Regions from separate parts of the Colwellia sp. BRX8-4 genome, predicted to be linked through region 1. Evidence: predicted binding sites of a transcription regulator. Region 1 holds the regulator's gene; the other holds the start of a gene.
What was found. Region 1 encodes LexA, which represses DNA repair genes until DNA is damaged. Its sites were predicted from a motif close to TACTGTATNNNNATACAGTA; they were not measured.
Positions count from the first base shown of each region.

Region 2: a site for LexA is predicted at 7,836-7,855, ahead of recN (DNA repair protein RecN). Genes of this name have one in related genera too.

Region 1 is NZ_JACGVS010000001.1:138,850-150,522, forward strand. It holds gene H4J56_RS00605 (cytochrome c oxidase subunit 3) at 1-422, opposite strand, end outside; gene H4J56_RS00610 (cytochrome c oxidase assembly protein) at 475-1,056, opposite strand; gene ctaD (cytochrome c oxidase subunit I) at 1,068-2,660, opposite strand; gene coxB (cytochrome c oxidase subunit II) at 2,672-4,228, opposite strand; gene lexA (transcriptional repressor LexA) at 4,794-5,429, opposite strand; gene H4J56_RS00630 (alpha/beta fold hydrolase) at 5,506-6,324, opposite strand; gene H4J56_RS00635 (DUF6942 family protein) at 6,700-7,230, shown strand; gene H4J56_RS00640 (ATP-binding protein) at 7,351-10,350, shown strand; gene H4J56_RS00645 (two-component regulator propeller domain-containing protein) at 10,368-11,673, opposite strand, start outside.
Region 2 is NZ_JACGVS010000016.1:26,278-37,950, forward strand. It holds gene H4J56_RS13745 (ATP-binding protein) at 1-103, opposite strand, end outside; gene H4J56_RS13750 (response regulator transcription factor) at 130-804, opposite strand; gene H4J56_RS13755 (PepSY domain-containing protein) at 810-1,097, opposite strand; gene H4J56_RS13760 (choice-of-anchor H family protein) at 1,354-2,202, shown strand; gene dnaJ (molecular chaperone DnaJ) at 2,298-3,434, opposite strand; gene dnaK (molecular chaperone DnaK) at 3,591-5,504, opposite strand; gene grpE (nucleotide exchange factor GrpE) at 5,786-6,439, opposite strand; gene nadK (NAD(+) kinase) at 6,895-7,776, shown strand; gene recN (DNA repair protein RecN) at 7,886-9,574, shown strand; gene H4J56_RS13790 (outer membrane protein assembly factor BamE) at 9,709-10,056, shown strand; gene H4J56_RS13795 (RnfH family protein) at 10,126-10,506, opposite strand; gene H4J56_RS13800 (SRPBCC family protein) at 10,499-10,939, opposite strand; gene smpB (SsrA-binding protein SmpB) at 11,090-11,572, shown strand; RNA gene ssrA (transfer-messenger RNA) at 11,667-11,673, shown strand, end outside.

The sequences.
Region 1 (11,673 bases):
GGCCAACTTGCGACAAACTCAGGCCATAAAACAGCACCAGTCATGGCATTATTATCTGCGCCGCCCAACCAAGGTACTGATAACGTGCGGGCATAAAATAAGGCACCAAAGAATGCTGCAAAAAACATCACTTCAGAAAAGATAAACCAGCTCATTCCTTGACGAAATGAGTTATCCATTTGATGGCTATACTTACCTGCCATCGATTCGTTTATAACGTTACTGAACCAACCATAGAGCATGTATATAACTAAACAAATGCCGGCAAGCAATATGTAACCGCCAATGCCACCTTCGCTACTATTTAACGTAGAAACATAGTTCCCGGCGCCAACAGCAATTAAAAACAGTGCCACTGCGCCAACAATTGGCCAATGACTTTGTGATGGTACGTAATAACTTTCATATTCTTTTGTTGTCATTATTATTCCCCTAAACAAATACTGTTACACGCTAAGTGCTCAGTATAAATTGCTACGATTCCACTTTTCCGGTCACGTCATACAAAGTGTAAGACAAAGTTAGCGTTGAAATATCTTCAGGTAATTCTGGGTCAACATAAAACTGTAACGCCATTTCTACCTCTTCATTCGCTTTTAGCGGTTGCTGCGTAAAACAAAAACATTCAATTTTTTGAAAATACGCTGCCGCTAAACCGGGCGATACTGACGGAACTGCTTGGCCAATAATATCGCGGGTGGATTCATTTTTTGCATAAAATTTAACAAGTTTCATTTCACCGGGATGAACTTTTATTTCACGGACCATAGGTTCAAACTGCCAAGGTATACCTTGGGCGGTTCGACTAATAAACTGCACCGTAACAATCCTTTTTGTGTCAATCTGCTCAACATTATAGACAGCGGCGGCAGTGGTTGACGTTTTTCCATTCAAACCAGTAATATCACAAAACACATCATATAAAGGGACAAGTGCAAAACCAAAACCAAACATACCAAAAACAATCATAACCAGCTTTTTTATCACTTGATTGTTTTTCGTTATAGCAGTGCTATCTTTGTTATTTGAATTTTGCAATTCGTCACCTTTATTCATATTTTATTAACTTAATCAATTTTTGGTGGTGTTGAAAATGTATGGTACGGAGCAGGACTTGCAACAGTCCACTCTAAACCTTCAGCGCCATCCCAAGGTTTAGCCGATGCTTTCTCTCCACCTCTAATACACTTAATGACTACCGCTAAGAATATTAGTTGCGAAAGACCAAAGGCAAAACCACCAATACTGACCCACTTGTTGAAATCAGCAAACTGCAACGCATAATCTGGAATACGACGAGGCATGCCCGCTAATCCTAAAAAGTGCATAGGGAAGAATAGTAAATTAACTGAAATCAATGAACACCAAAAATGCCATTTAGCTAACGACTCGTTATACATATGACCTGTCCATTTTGGCAACCAGAAGTATGCACCAGCATAAATCGAGAATAATGAACCGGTAACTAATACATAATGAAAATGAGCAACAACAAAGTAGGTATCATGGTATTGGAAATCAACAGGTGTTAATGCCAACATCAAACCAGAGAATCCGCCTATAGTAAATAAGATGACAAACGCGATAGAAAATAACATCGGCGTTTCAAAGCTCATTGAACCACGCCACATAGTTGCGACCCAGTTGAACACTTTAACACCCGTAGGTACGGCAATTAACATGGTGCAATACATGAAGAACAGTTCACCAAATAACGGCATACCTGTCGTGAACATGTGATGCGCCCAAACAATAAATGACAACACAGCAATCGATGCCGTTGCATAAACCATTGAGCTGTAGCCAAATAACTTCTTACGAGCAAACGCTGGGATAATTGTCGAAACAATACCAAAAGCAGGTAAAATCATGATATAAACTTCAGGATGCCCGAAGAACCAGAAAAGATGCTGGAACAATACCGGATCACCGCCACCAGCGGCATCAAAGAAACTCGTACCAAAATAAGTGTCGGTTAACAACATAGTTACCACACCTGCGAGCACGGGCATCACCGCAATCAATAAGTAGGCGGTAATAAAAAATGTCCAAACAAACAATGGCATTTTCATGTAAGTCATACCAGGCGCACGCATATTCATAATAGTAACAACAATATTAATTGCGCCCATTATTGATGAGATACCCATAATATGAACAGCAAAAACAAAAAATGCCGTACTACCATTTGAATAGGTTGTAGAAAGTGGTGCGTAGAATGTCCAACCAAAGTTAGGCGCACCTGACTCCATAAAGAATGTAGACAAAAGAATCCCAAAAGCAAAAGGTAGAATCCAGAAGCTCCAGTTATTCATACGTGGTAAGGCCATATCTGGAGCACCAATCATCATAGGTATCATCCAGTTAGCAAACCCGGTAAAGGCCGGCATAATTGCACCAAATACCATGATCAAACCATGTACGGTTGTTAGCTGATTGAAAAAATCAGGCTCCACTATTTGTAAACCGGGTTGGAATAACTCGGCTCGAATAACCATGGCTAAAGCGCCGCCGGTTAATAGCATAATAAAAGCAAACCATAGATATAACGTACCTATATCTTTATGGTTTGTCGTGTACAACCAACGTTTGATGCCTTTCATTTTATGGTCATCATGATGATCGTCGTGCGATTCTTGTTCTATAACGTCTGTAGTCATTTTATATCCTCCTACTTCGCACTAGCAGCATCAACAGCTGCAGGTTGTACTAAATCACCGGTGTTATTGCCCCAAGCATTACGCTCATAAGTAACAACTGCCGCTATTTCGGTTTTAGTTAACTGACTACCAAAAGCAGCCATAGCAGGGTTTTTCTTACTGCCATTAATAACCATATCTATATGCACAGCAATATCACCCAGTGCAATTGCACTACCTTTTAGTGCTGGAAATGCCGGAGGTAAACCCGCACCAGAAACTTGATGACAAGCAGCACAAGCTTTCATGTAAACTTGCTCACCCATAACCATCAGTTCATCTTCGCTGTACACTTTAGTTAGATCTTCTACTGGGGCTTCTTCAGCAACCATTTCAGCAACTGCTACCGGTGTTTCTGTGTCATTGCCTGATCCCTTAGCAGCACCTTTAACATCAGCGGCTTGTACGGCATCACCGGTATTGTTACCCCAAGCATTACGCTCGTAGGTCACAACTGCAGCAATTTGCTTCATACTTAACTGCTTACCATAAGCTTGCATACCTGTACCCGCTTTACCATTGAGTACAATATCAATATGCTCGGCAATACTACCCGTAGCAACTGGACTTCCTTTAAGTGCAGGAAATGCAGGAGGTAGACCAGCACCAGAAACTTGATGACAGGCAGCACAGTGGGCAATATAGGTAGTTTCACCCAAGGTCATCAATTCATCCATTGATGCGGAAGCGTTAAGAGATGCTTTCTCAGCAGCAGCGGCTTGAGCGTTGAGTTGGTGTTGTTCATCAAGCCATTTTGCATAGTCTGCTTCAGACTTTACTTCGACAACAATTGGCATAAAACCATGGTCTTTGCCACAAAGTTCAGCACACTGACCTCGGTATATCCCAGGCTTGTCAACTTTTGTCCATGCTTCATTAATAAATCCTGGGTTAGCATCTTGCTTTACAGCAAAAGCAGGTACCCACCAAGCATGAATAACGTCGTCAGAAGTGATTAAAAATCGTACTTTTTTATTAACTGGAATGACAAGGTGTTTATCAACTTCGAGTAGGTAATTTTCACCTTTGACTTTATCGCCAGCATCAACATTAAGGTGTTTACCTTCTTGTGTTTCATACTGTGATCTTGGCGTCGATAAAACGGAGTAGAACTCAATATCTTGATCAAAATATTTGTAATGCCATTTCCACTGAGAGGCGGTAACTTGAATGGTAACGTCAGAATCGTCGTTATTTTCCATTTCAATCAGTGTTTTTGTTGCTGGTACAGCCATAGCGATAAGAATGACAATGGGAATTGCTGTCCAGAGGATTTCTACTTTTGTACTTTCATGAAAATCTGCTGATTTAGCCCCTTTGGATTTTCGATGGAAAACCATTGACCAAAACATAGCACCAAAAACGACCACACCAATTGCTACACATATATACATTGCGAGCATATGTAGATCGTAAACATCTCTACTTACTTCTGTTACACCCTTGGTCAGATTTAATTGCATATCTGCCCAAGCTGAACTGGAAAGAACACTCCCCAACAACAGCCAACCTAGGTTACGTCTTTTCACACGACATCTCCTTCACCCTATAAAAGTTTAAAACTTGATACCTAGGACAAAACACATCCTTTAGTACGGATTTTTATTATTTTCTTAGCGATTTTGTTATCAACCAGTTAGCGTCGACAACATCGCCTTATATTTATATTTGTACACATTCCAAACTAGAATTACTTAAAAGTTGATCTGGGTCAATTTAAAAATCGAGCTATTTTAAAATAAAAACCAATAAAAACAATAGAGTATCAACTCTAATACAGGCAAAGGCCTAATAACAAAGGGCTGTAGCCGTAGTATTAAAAATAAACAGCTGAGTATAAATACGCGTATTGTAAAAATTGATCTTGGTTGTTTTTTAATCAGAGAAAGATAAAGTTGTTTGAATGGGCTTTAGAGTGAAAATTATTCTTAGTAAAGAGAAAGGTTTGCATGAAAAGAATACGAAAGGTTAGAAAAGCAAACTTTAGCCTATTTTATACACTAAAGTTTGCGGAGCAGTTTTACATATTTAATACTATATTTGTTAGATAAATTGGCTTAGTTACCACCAAGTTTATTGGATAGGTTAACTTAATTACATCCAGTCTGCCGAGCGAATAACGCCAACAGCCAACCCTTCAATATTAAACTCTTGATCAGACAAATCGACTTTTATAGGAGAGAAGTCATCATTTTCAGCATGTAAGTAAACGATGTTACCTTCTCGTTTATAACGTTTAACCGTAACATTTTCTTCGACACGAGCAACAATTACTTGGCCATTCTGTACATCGGTCGTTTGATGAACCGCTAACAAGTCACCATCAAGTATGCCGATATTTTTCATGCTTTCGCCATTAACTCTCAATAAGTAATCAGCAGCTGGGTGGAACAAATTACCATCAACTTTGTAATGATCTTCAACATGCTCTGCAGCTAAAATAGGTTCACCTGCAGCCACTCTGCCGATTAAAGGTAAACCGGCTTCTTCCATTAACTTCTCAGTCAAACGAATGCCGCGAGAAGTACCTGGCAACATTTCTATATAGCCTTTTTTAGCCAAAGCTTTTAAATGTTCCTCTGCTGCATTTGCTGATTTAAAGCCAAAAAACTTGGCTATTTCAGCACGCGTTGGTGGCATGCCCGTATCGCTTATTTTGTCTTTGATCAGATCAAAAACTTGTTGTTGTCGGTTCGTTAGAGGGCGTAATTCGCTGATTTCATTTAGCATAGGGAGCCTGTAAATTTACACAGTTGTTACTGTGAGTATATACAGGTCGTTAGTAAAGGCAAGTTTTCTAGTCGAATTATTTTTGAAAACTCCCTGATTTTAAATAATGGATAACTTGTTCGATAACTTTTTCGTTTTTCATCATAAATGGATGGGTCGTTTCCATTTCAATGTGATCATTCATACCATCAAGTTTGGTACTAGCAACCGAAACTTTACCATCATCTTTATCAGGAATAAGTGTTGATAATATCCAATTAATACTTTGATTACCGGCAATAACACCCAAATCAAAATTAGCATTGCCAAGGTTACTAGGGACACTGAATTCGCCGGTACCTAATTGCATACCCGCATCACCATTGATGAAACTAAAACCAGGTGTATTTTTTAGTTTATCAACAACTTCACTGCCTTTGTTTGGTGGACCTAGCATCACGACTTTATGTAAATTAGGTATTTTATGCATACTTAAATATTGGCGAACTAATATACCGCCCATTGAATGGGTAACAAAGTTAACTTGGCGATTTTCACAAATTAATAGCGCTTTAGAAATCACTTTTTCAGCCAACTCTTCTATCGAATAATCTCTAGAAGGGTAGTTGATATTTATCACAAAATATCCTTCTGCTAACAATCGTTTTTCAATAGCTTTCATGGAGTTAGCCGAACGTGCAAGCCCATGCAGTAAAATTACACATTCACCATTAGCTAAAGAATCTGCTGGCTCTTCAAAAGAAGCTTGAATTTTATAGCCACGTTCAACCGAAGTATCTAAGCTTTCTTGTTCAATCATATTTTTTAAACGAGTTTCTGCATCAGTAATTTTTTTACTAAATTGTTCTTTAAGTAGCGCTAGGTCTGACTTAAGTGCTGCAATTTTTTCATTCATAGCTGCGCTCCATCATTTTTTTTTAGAATTCATTATTGATACTGTAGTCATGTTAAACAGCAGCTAAGCAATATATTTTTAGCTGCCACAAATATAAAATATAAAACAGTTTTCTCCAACAAAATTTGAAACCATTACCCTTGTAATGTCATTTTTTTCGATAAACTTCTCGCGTGGACCTTTAAATAGCCATAGAAAGCTATACGATATTAACATTTTATATTAGTTATCTGTTAGACATTGATAATCTTCAATCGATCTAACTTTACCAGTAACTACATACATTCAAGCAAAAAAATTTTAAGGACGTTTTACTTGTCTCGATTATAAATTTACAATTCAACATACCCCCCACGTAAAATGAGTTAAGTACCATTGAATGTTATTGGTTTAGGTTGCTCAAACTTTAGCGTCGCCGTTTATATTGGCAATAAACCGAGTATGCTTGAATATCAGCAATTATCTTGTCTATCGCCGCTAACCTTGGGCGAAATAGAGATGGTTAATCAAGCTTGTGGCAATGGTTGGCGGAAAGTTTTCAATGTTTATGCGAAGCTGCTTTACGCACTCGATAAAGAAAAATTCGCTTACTCAACACTTGCGCCAACTTGGCAAAAATATCGAGAGCGATTTTTGCTGCAGCAAGGCTCTCAAACGGCTTTATTATTTTCTCCGCCTCAGTTATCAACCACTAAGCAAACTCTGCATATTATTTGTGGAAAAACCTACGCCAAAAATTTGTTAGCGACAAATCAACTAAACGCTAATTTCACTTGGCTAGATGAGCAATTTGCTATTGATAAAGCTAAAAATTTAATTGTGTGTCCCTATTTTGATTATCGGCAATTGTCGAATGCTAATATTGAAAAATTAGCCTTTTTACTCAACGATATAAATAGCCAGTGAAAGCTTTTCATTCATTTATATAGTGTTAAATTAATGTATACTATATTTATTAAAGGAGAAAATAATTAGCCTCATGATTAGGCAACATACTAAACGTCACTTTAATATTGGATCACATCATTGCTATATTTTAATAAAAAAACACTTTTATTTATTACAATAATTTTAACCTTATTACCCTATGCAACGATCACCAGCACGCTTGATATTTCCTCTGCTTTTTTGCTATCACTTCCTACTATATTATTACAGGCTACCGCAGTATTCTTTGTTGTTCATAGCTATTTACAGACCAGATCACGTTCATTAAAATTGTTCTGGCAGTTTTTCTCTCTCGCTATTATCATTGATCTTATTTCGGGTGTTATCTTCGCAGGTAACTACATAAACACCCCCCCGATCCTGCAAGATTTTTTCTCTTTGTTCAGTTACTTTTTTATCTTACTGGCCATAGAAACCAACCCGCATCTCAGCGAAACGCCACTCAATAAATACATTGCGGGTCGAGTGCCAGCACTATTTTTTACAGTCACCTGTTTTTGTTATTTCGTACTGCTGCCAGAAGAGTTTTCAAAAGCGTTAGATCACAGGTTATTACCGTCATTATTATTTCATATCACTATTTCTGGCCTCATTTTTATTAGACTAATCAGCTGTGTTATTTTTTGTCGTGAAAAGTTTTGGCGCGCTATTTATTGGCCATTAGCCATTGCCTCATTAGCTTTGTTAGTTGATAACACTAATAGTTATTTTCTTCTTCAAGAGCAAGCCCTTTATAAAGACAATTATACGAACAGCTTAATAGCGTTAATCCCATACTGTGGTCTTATTTTTGCCGCAAGTGCATCATTAAACATTCAAAGACCGACCAAACCTATTTCAAAAGATACCTTTCCCGAATTTTACATTTTATTGCTGGTGAGTATTATTTTTAGCATTCATATCGTTGGTTTAGAAGTTGGGGCACACTACATTACAAATTCTTTCTGGCAGTCTTTTGTTATTGGTATTTGGGGCGTTATTGCTTTTATTTTAGTCATTCTGATTGCTTACAATAAAAGAAAAAACACGCTCGAATTCAAGGAAAACGCTTTCACTCAGCAACAAGAACAAAAAGAGTTAATACAGACCAACCATAAATTACTCAGCTCAATTCTTAATAGTGAAGACAAAGCCATTGTCCGAGCATCTAATAATGCTATTTTGACGACATCAACGGGCGGGGAAATATTATCGTCAAACCCTGCCGCAGTTCAATTGTTCCAAAGTTTAGAACATGAATTGAAAGGCACGAATGTCAGCGCACTTTTTTCTGCAGAAGACACTATGCATTACTTTTTTGGCTTCAAAAGTAATGTATACGCCTTACAACGTAAAGATATCGGTATTTCAGTAGAGTGTGCTGCTCGACGTGCCGATGGTACTGAATTCCCAGTTCAGGTTGAATTGCAGTGGGCAGATCGCGAAGAACAACCCCTTATTGTTATTACCTTTATTAATTTAACTTCACGAAAGTTAGCTGAAAAGCAGATGTTAGATTTAAAAGATAAGTTTATTGCGAACATTTCCCATGAGTTTAGGACGCCATTGACAATTATTAATGGCATTTTAGACCAATATCTACTCAAAGCTCACAGTAAAGAAGAAGGGTTGGAACTTACTACCGCTAAGCGTAATGGTTTGCGTTTAGTTCGTATGGTTGAACAACTATTAGAACTCTCTCGCCTTACTGACAACCCTAAGCTTTCATTGTCTACTTATCGATTAAGTCAGTTAATGGCTATGCCAATTGATTCATTTTCACGCTTAGCTAAACAAAATGATTTAAGTTTTGATGCTGAAATATCTGATGATCTGTGGCTAGAATGTGATGCTCAGGGTTTTGAAAAAATCATCTTCAACTTACTTGCTAATGCGATTAAATATACACCTGCTGGCGGTAGCATCAAGGTCAGTGCTTATGTTGATCAAGATAATGTTATTTTAGAGATTACAGATACCGGCATAGGTATTAATCAAGCATCACAAAGTAAAATATTTGAACGCTTTCAAAGAGCTGATGATGAAAAAAATCATGCTGTTTTTGGTGTAGGTATTGGTTTATCTTTAGTTAATGAATTGGTAAAAGCGCATAACTGGCGTATCAATTTAGTCAGTGAATACAATAAAGGCAGTAAGTTTTCTCTATCAATCCCTTTAGCTACCGCTGTCGAAATAGAAACTCAAGTGCCAATGAGTGTATCTCAAAGCGAAGTATCATCATTGCTGTTAGAACAAAATAATAATAAAACTAAAACAAAAAATCATTTACATAATGTCGTGTTAGTTATTGAAGATAATCTCGATATGCAAAATCACATAAAACGTGTGGTTGAACAGCAACATCATTGTTTATTAGCAATGAGCGGCGAACAAGGACTGCTCATCGCCGAGGAATATATACCAGACCTTATCGTATGCGATATAATGCTAACGGGCATTGATGGCTTCGAAGTACTTAAACAATTAAAAGAGAATGAACTTACTTCTCATATTCCCGTTATTTTGCTTACCGCCCGTTCAGACTTAGATAGTCGACTTCACGGCCTAAATTTACAAGCAGATGAGTATTTAAGTAAACCTTTCAATCAACAGGAATTATTAATACGTATTGAAAATTTGATTGAAAATCGTAAATTACTCCAGCAGAACTATTTACATAAATTTCGTGACCATCAAAAAGAACAACAAAAAGAAAGTAGCGTAAAAAAAGTGTCGCAGTTAACTCCAAGCGAAAGTGCTATCTTATCCGTTGATGAAAAGTTTATAGAAAAGTTAGAAACCATTGTTGCTAAGATGTACTTGGAAACTGATTTAGGTATTCAAGATCTAGCCAGTAATATGGCGATGAGTGAACGCCAACTGCAGCGAAAAATGAAAGTAACACTGGGCACAACACCTAATAACTTCATTAAAGAGTTCCGTCTAGCAAAAGCACAGATATTGCTACAAAATGGTTCTAAAATTGGCAGAATAGCCTTAGATGTTGGTTTTTCTTCACAAACATATTTTGGTCGATGCTTTAAAGAGTCGTTTAACTGCACCCCAAAACAATATCAACAACAATTCATTAAAAGCTAACCACAAAGCTACTCAGGCTAACCTTGCTTAACTTGGATGTTCTGCTTGAGTGTCGCTAGATCAGCGCCTTGAATCACCGCTAAGTAGCTAAAGGGTTGTATCTTAGGTTCACATAAGCCAAGCCAAGCAATCGCTGGCTCTTCGCTTGTTAATGTTAAGCCAAGTTCAATCATCACACTGACTTGATCCCACGATATTTCCATAGGTTGCTCTCTATTAAACGGATAAAAAGAGTAAGCAATATTCATCGAAATTTTATCGTCGAATTGTTTTTCAAACTTACTTGCTAACCGCGCTGCTAACTCACCAGCATTGTTATCTTTTTCATAACCAATAACAGCAAAGGTATCATCGGACCAACGAACAACTAGGTCATCGGTATTTCTGCTAAACAGTAATAAATCAGTAATGTTAATCAGCTGGCTATTACTGACATTAATTAGCTCATTGACCTGAACCATTAAAACGTAAAGACGGGGTAAAGTGCTCCGCTGTACCGGTAGAATATTCTGATGAATTTGATTCATCAGCTGGCTAGTTTGCTCAATATAAATATCAAGATAGCGGCGACTTCGTACCCCAGTTACTTTATCTACCGTTGCCGACTTTTCAAGTAGAATATTGGCATGTTCAAGTTCGCTATTTTGCGATTGTAACTTTTGCGTTTTCTCTTTGACCTGCTCTTTAAGGTAAGATTTTTGTAGTTGTTCAAACAATAGTTTTCGATTCAAAAAGCGTGAATATACTAATAACGTTAAAGCTACTGCCATGGCATACAATAAATAAGCCCACCAAGTATTCCAAGGTGCTGGTTTAACCGTAATAGCTAATGAATAACCCGGTTCACTCCAAACATTGTCGTTATTTCCAGCAATAATTTGCAGTGTATAACTACCTGCAGGTAAATTTGTATAAGTGGCTCGTCGTGATTTACCTGCAGCTATCCACTCCTCATCAAAGCCTAGCAAGCGATACTTATAAAGAGTTGACTCCGGATTGGCATAGTTTAAACCAACATATTCAAAGGAAATCAGCTGATCACTGTAATCAAATTCCAATTGGCTTAAGTTAGATAATTTACTGCCAAGAGGCATAGGTTCATTCAGCTTTAATATACTCGTTAATCGTACTTCTGGAACGGACAAGCTGGTATTAATTTTTTCTGGATTAATAGTGCTCATGCCTTTGCCTGCACCAAAATATAAGGTGTTACCTTTTGAGCGAAATACTGAAGAATGAGTGTATTCTAAATCAACTAAGCCATGAGTCAGATTAAAGTGTTTAAAATTTTTATCACTGATTGAAAACCGAGAAATACCTTTA
Region 2 (11,673 bases), on a different contig from region 1:
ATTGCCGTTCAAAGGCATTCGATAAGGTTAAGCCAATAATAGGCAGCATCACTACCGTCATCGCTAACGTACTTAATAATAATCGAACTTTTAAGGAGTTCATTTACTTGGTATATCCACGTGACCTCATTAATCTAACCGCTTTAATTTATAGCCATGGCCGCGCAACGTTTCGATAAAACCATAGCTATTATCTGGGTCGAGTTTTTTTCTTAAGCGCCTGATAAATACTTCAATAACATTTGAATCGAGATCGAAGTCTTGGTCATAAATATGTTCAGTCAGTGTTGCCTTTGAAGTCACTTCGTCAAGGTGAAGCATCATATACTCAAGTAACTTATATTCTGAACTACTTAACTTTATTGCCTTATTATCGACTTCAACCTGCAAACTTTTGGTATTAAGACTTAACGGGCCATTCTTTATTAACGGACTTGCTTGCCCTGCAGAACGTCTGATCAGTGCATTTAAGCGGGCGAGTAATTCTTCAGCTTGAAAAGGTTTGGTTAAATAATCATCGGCTCCAGCATCTAAGCCAGCCACTTTATCCTGCCAACTATCTCTTGCAGTTAACACCAAAATGGGAAAGTCGATATTTTTTTCACGCAGAGATCTAATCACACTGATACCGTCTATTATAGGTAAACCAACATCTATAATAGCAGCGTCGTATGGATATTCTTGCCCTTGAAATAAGCCTGTTTCGCCATCACTCGCCACATCGACTAGATAATGAGCGGCAGTTAAATGGGCATATAGGTTTTGCTGTAAAGCAATATCGTCTTCAATAAATAACAACCGCATAGTGATCACCCTCCATTAATCTTCCCTGTCTTAGCATCAACATAAATAGAAATGATATGACCATCAGTTTTAATTAATTTTACCCGATAACCCGACTTTTTATTCTCAACTTTTAACACTTTTCCACCAAAACGACTTTTAGCTAATTTTGCGGCATCTTTACTACTTTTCACTTTCAACTGTTGCTGATTATTTTTTTGCATATTACTTGCTGATACACCCGTTCCTTGAGCCATTGCATCAATAGAAAGTGTAGCGATAAAAAGAAAAACTAACGGTAAAGCAAATTTCATGGTTATTCCAAAGACAAAGTTAAAAGTGAGTCTAACTATACATAGCCATAGCTTATTTAAAATTATAAACCTTGGCAACTGAATATCAGCTGAACATTCCTTTAAAGCCGCTATATAGATTTTATAACGTGGGGCTAACTGGAGTTCCCGCTGATAAATCAACAGATATATCAAAGCTTACCAATAAAGTGTTCAGCTTACATTCATCTTTACTGCGCTTTAATAGCAACACTAAACAAAGCCGGTAGGATATATTATGTTAATAAATAATAAAGCAGCGAAGTCAGTTCGCGCGAATTCACTTAAAAAAATAATGTTATTGATAACCTTTAGCATATTACCTTTAACTCATGTCACTGCCAGCGAATTAAAGGTTTTACCCGCTAGTGTTTCTCAAGGAGCACTTAAACACAGTATCACTGAGTCACAGCGAAAAAAAATAATTGCAACGAATAAGCTAGCCGAGCTATCCGATCAAGTCAGCGGCAAAGCGAATGCTCACATCAGAGGCTCTACACTTAATAATCAAGCCAAGAGCACGGCACAAGCAAAAAGTGGTGAAGCCACACAAAAAGTGAGTAACCACTATGATCAACAGTTCACTATTTATAGTGCGGCGAGTTTTCTGCAAGAAGATTATGACAGAGATGGCTATTATCAAACTTTCAGTGTGACTTTTGATGCAGACGTATATAGCTATAGCGAAAATCATCTCGCCGAAGTGTATGCTTTACTCTACCTCAGTAAAAATGGTGGCCCTTGGCAGCACTATTTCACCACAGATAATTTTCTTATAGAAGGCGACACTGATGCCGATGAATACGAAGTTATTTCTACATTTATGTCTGGCTATGAAAGTGATCACTACGATGTGTTAATCGACTTATATCAAGTCGGTTATCAGGGTATTGCTGCGAGTTACAGTGCGGATGACAGTAACGCGTTATACGCACTGCCGTTAGAAAGTGCTGAGTATGACCAGGCTTATACTGAAGTCATCGAAGTAATAGAAGTCGTCGAGATCAGACAAACTCATGGCGGCAGTCTGTTTGGCTTATTATTGGTATTACTCAGTGGTCTACTTATGCGAGTAAAGCGCCATTAATCATTAGCCAGAAAAACAAAAAAGCCACAAACAAGTTTGTGGCTTTTTTAATGTCTATATTTCAACAAACTTTTAGCTCATCGAATGGCAGTACTTTAGCTTTTCAGGTCATCAAAAAACTTTTTAACGCCATCAAAGAAACCGGTCTCTTTAGGGCTATGCTTTATGGTGCTTTTACCCATCTTTTCGTCTAACTGACGTAATAAATCTGCTTGATCGCCAGACAAGTTAACCGGTGTTTCTAGAACAACTTTACACATCAAGTCGCCTATTGAGTGGCTGCGTACTGATTTAACACCTTTACCACGTAAACGGAACATTTTACCCGTTTGCGTTTCTTTAGGTATTTTCAGCTTCACTTTACCTTCAAGTGTTGGTACTTCTATTTCGCCACCCAATGCTGCTGTGGTAAAGCTAATAGGCACTTCACAATAAAGGTTGTTTTCATCACGGACAAATATTTTATGATCACGTACATTTGCTTGTACATATAAATCACCTGCAGGTGCACCATGTTCACCAGCTTCACCTTCGCCTGACAAGCGAATTCTGTCACCTGTATCTACACCTGGCGGTATTTTCACTGAAAGTGTTTTGGTTTTTTCAACTCGGCCTTGACCGCGACATGAGGTACAAGGGCTAGCAATAACTTTACCTTTACCACTACATGTTGGACAAGTCTGTTGAACAGCAAACAAACCTTGACGCATTTGTACCTGGCCATGACCATGACAAGTTGTACAAGATTTTGCACTGGTACCTTTTTTAGCGCCAGAACCATCACAAGGCTCACAACTAACAAAAGTTGGTACTTTAATTTCTAAGGTTTTACCCCGAACAGCATCTTCAAGACTTAACTCTAGGTTGTAGCGAAGATCTGAACCTCGTTGTTGACGTTGCTGACGTCCGCCACCGCGGCCACCACCAAAAATATCACCAAAAATATCACCAAAATCTTGACCGAAGCCTCCGCCACCATGACCACCGCCACCGCCATGACCACCTTGTTCAAATGCAGCATGACCATATTGGTCAAACGCCGCACGCTTTTGGTCGTCATTTAGAATTTCATAAGCTTCTTTAACTTCTTTAAATAGCTCTTCTTTGTCTTTATCACCGGCATTACGGTCAGGATGAAGCTTCATCGCTAAACGTTTGTAGGCTTTTTTGATATCACGCTCAGACGCATCTTTTGATACTTCTAGCACTTCATAATAATCGCGTTTTGACATAGTGACTTCTTTTAACTGGTGTTGAAATTTTAGATATTAATTAAGTAAAATGACATTATAAATAGTTAGCTATTTTCAATGGCATTTTATAACGATTTTTAACGTAAGAAGCGCTGGTGTTTAAACCAGCGCTTATATATTTTCCGTTATTGAAGACTATTTGTCTTCTTTAACTTCTTCAAATTCAGCGTCAACAACATCGTCATCAGCTGGCGCAGCGCCGTCTGATTCAGGAGCGCCTTCTTGAGCACCGGCTTTCGCTTGAGCAATTTCCATTAACTTAGCTGATGCTTCGATAACGGCTTGAGATTTAGCTTCAATCGCTTCTTTATCGTCGCCTTTGATCTCAGTTTCAAGTTCAGTTAATGCTGTTTCAATTTTTTCTTTGTCTTCGCTTGGTAAGTCATCGCCCGCTTCTACAATTTGCTTGCGAGTGGTATGAACTAGACCGTCAGCTTGGTTACGTGCTTTAACTAATTCTTCAAACTTAGCATCTTCATCAGCGTTAGCTTCTGCGTCACGTACCATTTGTTCTACTTCTTCATCAGATAAACCAGAAGAAGCTTTAATAGTAATCTTCTGTTCTTTACCTGTGTTCTTATCTTTGGCTGTTACGTGTAAAATACCATCAGCATCAATATCGAAAGTTACTTCAATCTGTGGTGTTCCACGTGGTGCTGCATCGATACCTTCAAGGTTAAATTGACCTAAAGATTTGTTTGCAGACGCTTGCTTACGCTCACCTTGAACAACATGAACCGTTACCGCAGCTTGATTATCGTCAGCTGTAGAAAAGGTTTGTGACTGTTTAGTTGGGATAGTGGTGTTTTTATCGATAACTTTCGTCATCACGCCGCCCATTGTTTCGATACCTAATGATAATGGCGTAACGTCTAATAAAAGTACGTCAGTTACATCACCAGAAAGAACACCTGCTTGTATTGCTGCACCAGCGGCAACGGCTTCATCAGGGTTAACATCTTTACGAGGTTCTTTACCGAAAAATTCTGTTACTGCTTTTTGTACCATTGGCATACGTGACTGACCACCAACTAAGATAACATCATTGATATCACTTACTGATAAGTCTGCGTCTTTAAGCGCTTGTGCTAATGGTATTAACGTTGCTTTAACCATGTCTTCAACTAAAGACTCTAATTTAGCACGCGTTACTTTAATGTTCATGTGCTTAGGGCCGCTGCCGTCAGCTGTGATGTAAGGTAAGTTAACATCGGTTTGTTGTGCTGAAGAAAGTTCACATTTAGCTTTTTCTGCTGCTTCTTTCAAACGCTGCATTGCAAGAGGATCAGTCGTTAAATCCATACCTTGGTCTTTCTTAAATTCAGCAACAAGATAGTTGATTAAACGGTTATCAAAATCTTCACCACCTAAGTGAGTATCACCGTTAGTCGCTAATACTTCAAACGTGTGCTCGCCTTCAACTTCATCAATTTCAATAATTGAAATATCGAAAGTACCACCACCTAAGTCGTAAACAGCAATAACTTTATCGCCTTCTTGCTTGTCCATGCCGTAAGCAAGAGCAGCAGCAGTTGGCTCATTGATAATACGTTTAACTTCAAGACCAGCAATACGACCCGCATCTTTAGTTGCTTGGCGTTGTGAATCATTGAAGTAAGCAGGAACTGTGATTACTGCTTCTGTTACTGCTTCGCCTAAAAAGTCTTCAGCAGTTTTTTTCATTTTCTTTAAAACTTCAGCTGAAACTTGTGGTGGTGCAACGTTCTTATCACGTGTTGTAACCCAAGCATCACCGTTGTCAGCTTTAACAATACCAAAAGGCATAATTTTAATATCACGCTGAACTTCTTCGTCTTCAAAGCGACGACCAATTAAACGCTTAATCGCGTATAATGTATTTTTTGGGTTTGTAACAGATTGGCGTTTAGCAGGTTGACCTACTAACGTTTCGCCATCTTCTGTGTATGCAATAATTGAAGGAGTTGTACGATCGCCTTCTGCATTTTCAATTACACGTGCTTTGCCGCCATCTAGTACAGCAACACAAGAGTTTGTTGTCCCTAGGTCAATACCGATTATTTTGCCCATCTTGAGGATCTCCGAATACTAATTAAAATAAAGCTTATTAAAGTAAGATTTTTTAATAAACCTGTTGATGAAACAAATAGTGGGGGCAGTAAAATCCTTTTCAACTAATTTCCAAGAAAAAAAGTAAATTTATTTCATTATTTAGCTATTTGTGAAGATTTTTTTGTTGTTTCTCACCGATAACGATAAAACGCCCTAATAAAACTTATTTGCCTGCTAAAAACAAAAAAGCGGTAAGAAGTTTTATAGAAACTTCTTACCGCTTTTTTTAATGATATTTTTTATGCTGTGGTATCAACTACCGGAGCAGATTTAGAAACCATTACCATCGCTGGACGAATTAAACGGCCATTGAGTTCATAACCTTTTTGCATCACAGCAATAACGGTATTTGGCGCAACGCCCGGAACTTCTTGCATAGACATCGCTTGATGCAATTCAGGATTAAAAGGTTGGTCTTGTGGATCAACACCTTTAACGCCAAATTTTTCTAACGAAGCAATTAAACCTTGTAGGGTTAATTCAAGACCTTCAATAATGCCGGTGTTGTTTTCATCTTCTTTATCTATATTCTGCAAAGCACGTTCTAAATTGTCTACTGACACTAACATTTCAGCAGCAAATTTTTCTAAAGCAAATTTACGTGCTTTATCGACGTCTTGTGCGCTACGGCGGCGAATATTATCAACTTCTGCTTTAGCACGAACCACAGAATCTTTTTGATCTGCGATAGTGGTTTGCGCTGAAGAAAGGCTTAACTCAAGTTCGTTAATCTTTTCTTGCTCGGCACTAATCACTTCATGGGCATGAATATGTTGAACTTCGACTTGCTCTTCAGCTTGGTCGATAATTTCTTGCGCCATAATTTCTTCGGGCGTTAAAGCTTCTGTTGATGCTTCAGCTGTATTTTTGTTTTCTGTTGACTCATTAGTCATGAAAGCTCCAAAATAAACTAATAATATATTTAACAATATAAAGGTTATATAAATCTGATAACGGTAATTATGGGGACTTCTTGCTACGATTCAAGCTTAAATACAATTTAATTAAGTTTGTTGTTACTGAGCGCTTGTCAGCGTTTTGAGAACAAATATTATTTTTTTATATATAGTCATTCTATTTAAAAGCAATTACCTGCAGTTATCCCATCGTTTAAAAACGCTTAAAGCTCCACTTTAAAAGGCTTATAGCCTATATTATCAATTTCGAATGAATAAGCATTCTCTTCAATTAATGTCTTAACCCTAAATCTTTTAAATCTCGATGAAAGCGAAAAATTTAATCAAAATGGTAGTCAGTAAATGATTTATAAAAAAGTCAACTTTACAAGCCATGAAAATACAGCGAAACTATTATTAATCCTAAGATACAAACAACTTACTGCGTAGACATGAGCAAAATTTATAACACCATAGGTTTAATAGGCAAACCAAATCACGAAGGAGCCGGCGCAACAATAACAGCGCTCTATCAATTTCTTACCGGACAAGGTTATCAGGTATTAATTGAAAGCTCAGTTGCCCCATCAATCGATATCGATAATCTAACGATTAGTACCCTAGTAGAAATTGGTGAACAAGCTGACCTGGCTATAGTCGTGGGCGGTGATGGTTATATGTTAGGTGCCGCGAGGGTTTTATCATGTTTTGATATCGGTGTTATTGGTGTAAACAGAGGGAACTTAGGCTTTCTTACCGATTTATCGCCCGATGAATTAATTGAACCACTTGAGAAAATTTTACGTGGCGAGTCGCGCGCTGAGCAACGTTTTATTATTGAAGCAGAAGTTTATCGCCACGGAAAATTAAAAAGCTCTAACAGTGCGGTCAATGAAGCAGTGCTACACGCAGGAAAAGTAGCCAGCATGATTGAATTTGAAGTTTACATTGATGGTAGCTTTATGTTCAGCCAACGCTCTGATGGCTTAATCGTGTCAACACCTACTGGCTCAACCGCCTATTCAATGTCGGCAGGTGGTCCAATTTTAACACCCAATTTAAATGCCTTATCTTTAGTACCAATGTTTCCACACACCCTAACCAGTAGACCCATAGTCGTCGACGGCAATAGTGAAATAAAATTATTACTCGCCAATGAGAACTATGAAAGCTTACAAGTAAGTTGTGATGGCCATGTTATTTTAGCGGTATTACCAGGTGATGAAGTTATTATCAGAAAAAGTGAATATACGCTGCGATTAGTTCATCCACTAGACCATGACTACTTTAATGTACTGCGAAGTAAATTAAGTTGGGGCAATAAGCTTTATTAATTTTTAACAAATTCAAGCTGTTGAATTTTTATTCGATTAACACTTGCACAAAACCACTTTACTGTATAAATTAACAGGTATACATATTTATACAGTAAATTGGTTTCTCATGCTTTTACATCTTAACATTCAAAACTTCGCCATTGTGCGCTCCCTAGATATAGATTGGCGCAAAGGTATGACAACCATCACCGGAGAAACAGGTGCGGGTAAATCGATAGCTATTGATGCCTTAGGTTTATGTTTAGGCGATAGAGCGCTCACTAATGTTGTAAGACCCAATACTAAAAAAGCAGAGTTAGCCGCAACCTTTGATATAAACAAAAACATTTCCGCACAAAAATGGCTTAAAAAAAATGGCCTATCTCTAACAGACGAACTCGATGCTGAGTTAGATTGTGAATGTATTTTACGCCGAGTAATATCAGCTGAAGGACGCTCAAAGGCTTACATTAACGGTAGCCAAGTTCCGCTTGCCCAACTTAAAGATATTGCACAATTTTTAATAAGTATTCATGGCCAACACGATCACCAACTCATTGTTAAGCCAGCTCAACAGCGTAAAATACTTGATGAGTATGCCGATCATCAGCACTTATTAGACGACGTTCAATATTACTATCAGCAATGGCGAAATCTCAATACAGAACTAAAACAGTTACAAGAAAGTAAAGAGCAACGCGAAGCAAAACTGCAGTTATTACAATACCAAGTGACTGAGCTAGACGAATTTTCACTACAAACGGGTGAGTTTCAAATTCTAGAAAGTGATTACAAACGTCATAGTAACGGTCAGTCATTATTGACCGGCACTTTGAAAGCATTGCAAACTTTATCTGAAAACGAAAATCACAATATTTCAGACAGCTTAAGAAACAACTGCGAACAATTGAATGATTTAGTTCATATGGATCCTAAGTTAGCAAATATTGCTAACACCTTGAGCGAAGCACTTATTCTTGTAGAAGATGCTAATGATGAACTAAAGCACTACTACGATAAGCTTGAACTCGATCCAGAAGCTTATCAAATGATTGAAGACCGCTACTCGCTCGCCATTCAACTGGCTAAAAAACATCAAGTGGCACCCGAGCATTTGCCAACGTTACACTTAGAGATAAAACAAGCCTTACATGTCATAAATTCTGACGGTTCAAGACTGGATACAGCATACGTAGACATTGAAAAAGCTAAAGTACATTACCTACAATCTGCTCAGGCATTATCAACATCAAGAGTAAAATCGGCTAAAAAACTCAGTAAAAAAATCACGCAGAGCATGAAAGAGCTCAATATGAACAACGGCATATTTGACGTATCAGTACAGCAAGTTAATGTTGAAGCTTTATCGCCGTTTGGCCTTGATGAAATAAACTTTCTCATTAGCCTTAACCCAGGGCAAAAATTAGAAGCGATGAACAAAGTTGCTTCTGGTGGCGAATTATCACGTATTAGTTTAGCCATGCAGGTTATTTTGGCTGACAAGGTGATCACACCGACCTTAATATTTGATGAAGTTGATGTCGGTATTAGTGGCCCAACAGCGGCAATGGTCGGTAGCAAGCTACAAGAATTAGCACAAAACACCCAAGTTATCTGTGTAACACATCTACCACAGGTCGCTTGCAAAGGGCATCAGCAGTTATTTGTCAGTAAATTAACCGATGGCGAGTTTACAGAAACAAAAGTAACGGAACTAAGTGCTAATGGCAGAGTCCAAGAAATTGCTCGCTTATTAGCGGGAAATAAAATAACAGATAACAGCTTGGCTAATGCTCAAGAGTTACTTGCCGGTTAATAAATTAATTTTAGCGTTAAGTAAATAACCTGAGTTGAAGCACAAAGGTGCAAAATAAATTGAAAATAGTTTTGTATCTCTTCGCGGGCTTAGTTATCATCCCCATTCGAACTTATTAGGATAAATGAAAAAACATGTTATTTCGCATTTTAGCCATTACTATTGCCCTATCTCTTTCTGCCTGCTCAAGCTGGGTCTATCGTTTTGACATTCCTCAGGGAAACTTTTTAGAACAAAAAGATATCGACAAGCTTCAAATTGGCATGACTAAAGAACAAGTAAAATTTGTACTTGGTAGCCCTGTTGTTAACGATGCCTTTGGCAATGATACATTGCACTATGTTTACTTATTAAAATCAGGTCGAAGTGAAGAGTTTAACGTTAAGAAGAAATTTATCCTCTATTTTGATAATGAATTATTAGCCAGCGCAGAAGGTGACTTTGTCTTAGGTGACAACTTTTACGTTCCTATGGTTAACTAATAAATATTTTAGTCCCATAAAAAAACGGCCTTAATAGCCGTTTTTTTTACTTTAAACTTTGCGATTTTTTTAGCTTGCTTTATTTCGACGCGGGTCAACACGACCACCGGTAACTTTATCGGCACGCCCTTCATCTTTTGCTTTTTCAGCTCGGCGCTTTCTAACCTCTTTTGGGTCAGCAATTAAAGGTCGATATATTTCAATACGATCTAAATCTCGTAAAGTATCTGTTAACTTAGCGGCTCGATTCCAAATACCAACATTATTTACGGTTAAGTCTATTTCTTCAAAAACAGATAAAATACCTGAAACGATAATACCTTGCTCTAACAAGGTGCCTTCATCGACTAAAAGCGTTAATAGCTCTTGTCTATCGGGTAGTCCATAAACAACTTCAATTTGTATTTTACGTTGAGCAAGTTCTTGCTCTATCTCTATGCTATCAACCATTAGAATGATAAACCTCTTTAGCTCTTTGTGTAAAAGCTTGTACCATATTATTGGTCAAACTTGTAAAAACACGGCCAAATGCCAAATCGAATACTTTACTCGAAAACTCATACTCTAAATGCAAACTAATCTTACAAGCTTCTTCAGATAATTCAGTAAGTTGCCAGTAACCCGTTAGCTTTTTAAAAGGACCGTCAACTAAATCGAGTTGCACTTTATTATTACCAATCAAGGTATTCTTGGTGGTAAACCATTTTTTTAGAACCCCCTTCGAAACCATCAAAGCAGCTGTAACTTCATTACCTTGCTGAGAAATTATCTTACTGTCACCACAATTGGGAATAAATTGAGGATAAGCAACAATATCATTAATTAATTGATACATTTGGTCAACGCTATACATCACTAAAGCGCTGCGACTAATTACGGGCATTTATTTTCCTCAACTTTAAAGGGTAATGATAACAAAGCCGTGAGCAAAAGGCATTAAACAGAAAAATTGAAATTAATCATTCAAATATCAATAATTCTCCGTATAATGTTTGCGATTGCTATTTTTGATGGCAAACAAAATGGAAATATAATGGCACAGAAAAAAAAATCAAACAGCAATACTATTGCGTTAAACAAAAAAGCTCGTCATAACTATTCTTTAACTGATAAGTTTGAAGGTGGGATGAGCCTGCAGGGTTGGGAAATTAAAAGTATCCGTAGCGGAAAAGTTAATATTTCTGATTGTTATGTACACGTAAAAAACGGTGAAGCTTATTTATTGGGTGCTGAAATAATGCCGCTCAATGCTGCTTCTAGTCACGTAGTATGCGAACCTAATCGTGACCGAAAGTTACTGTTGAATCGACGTGAATTAGAGAAAATAACCGCAGCTGTAGAGCGTGATGGTTATTCATTAATTGCCACGGCGATGTATTGGAAAGCAAATTGGGTCAAACTCGAATTTTATTTGGGTAAAGGTAAGAAAGACCATGATAAGCGTTCTGATATCAAAGACAGAGAATGGGCTGTTGATAAAGGCCGATTAATGAAAAATAAGAATTTAGATCGATAACAAGTTAACAATTAACACGTTGTTTATTTAAAAGAAGCGCTGTACAATGCGCTTTATAGACTGAATAAGTTTATAATTAAGATGAAAAAACTTTGGGGCGG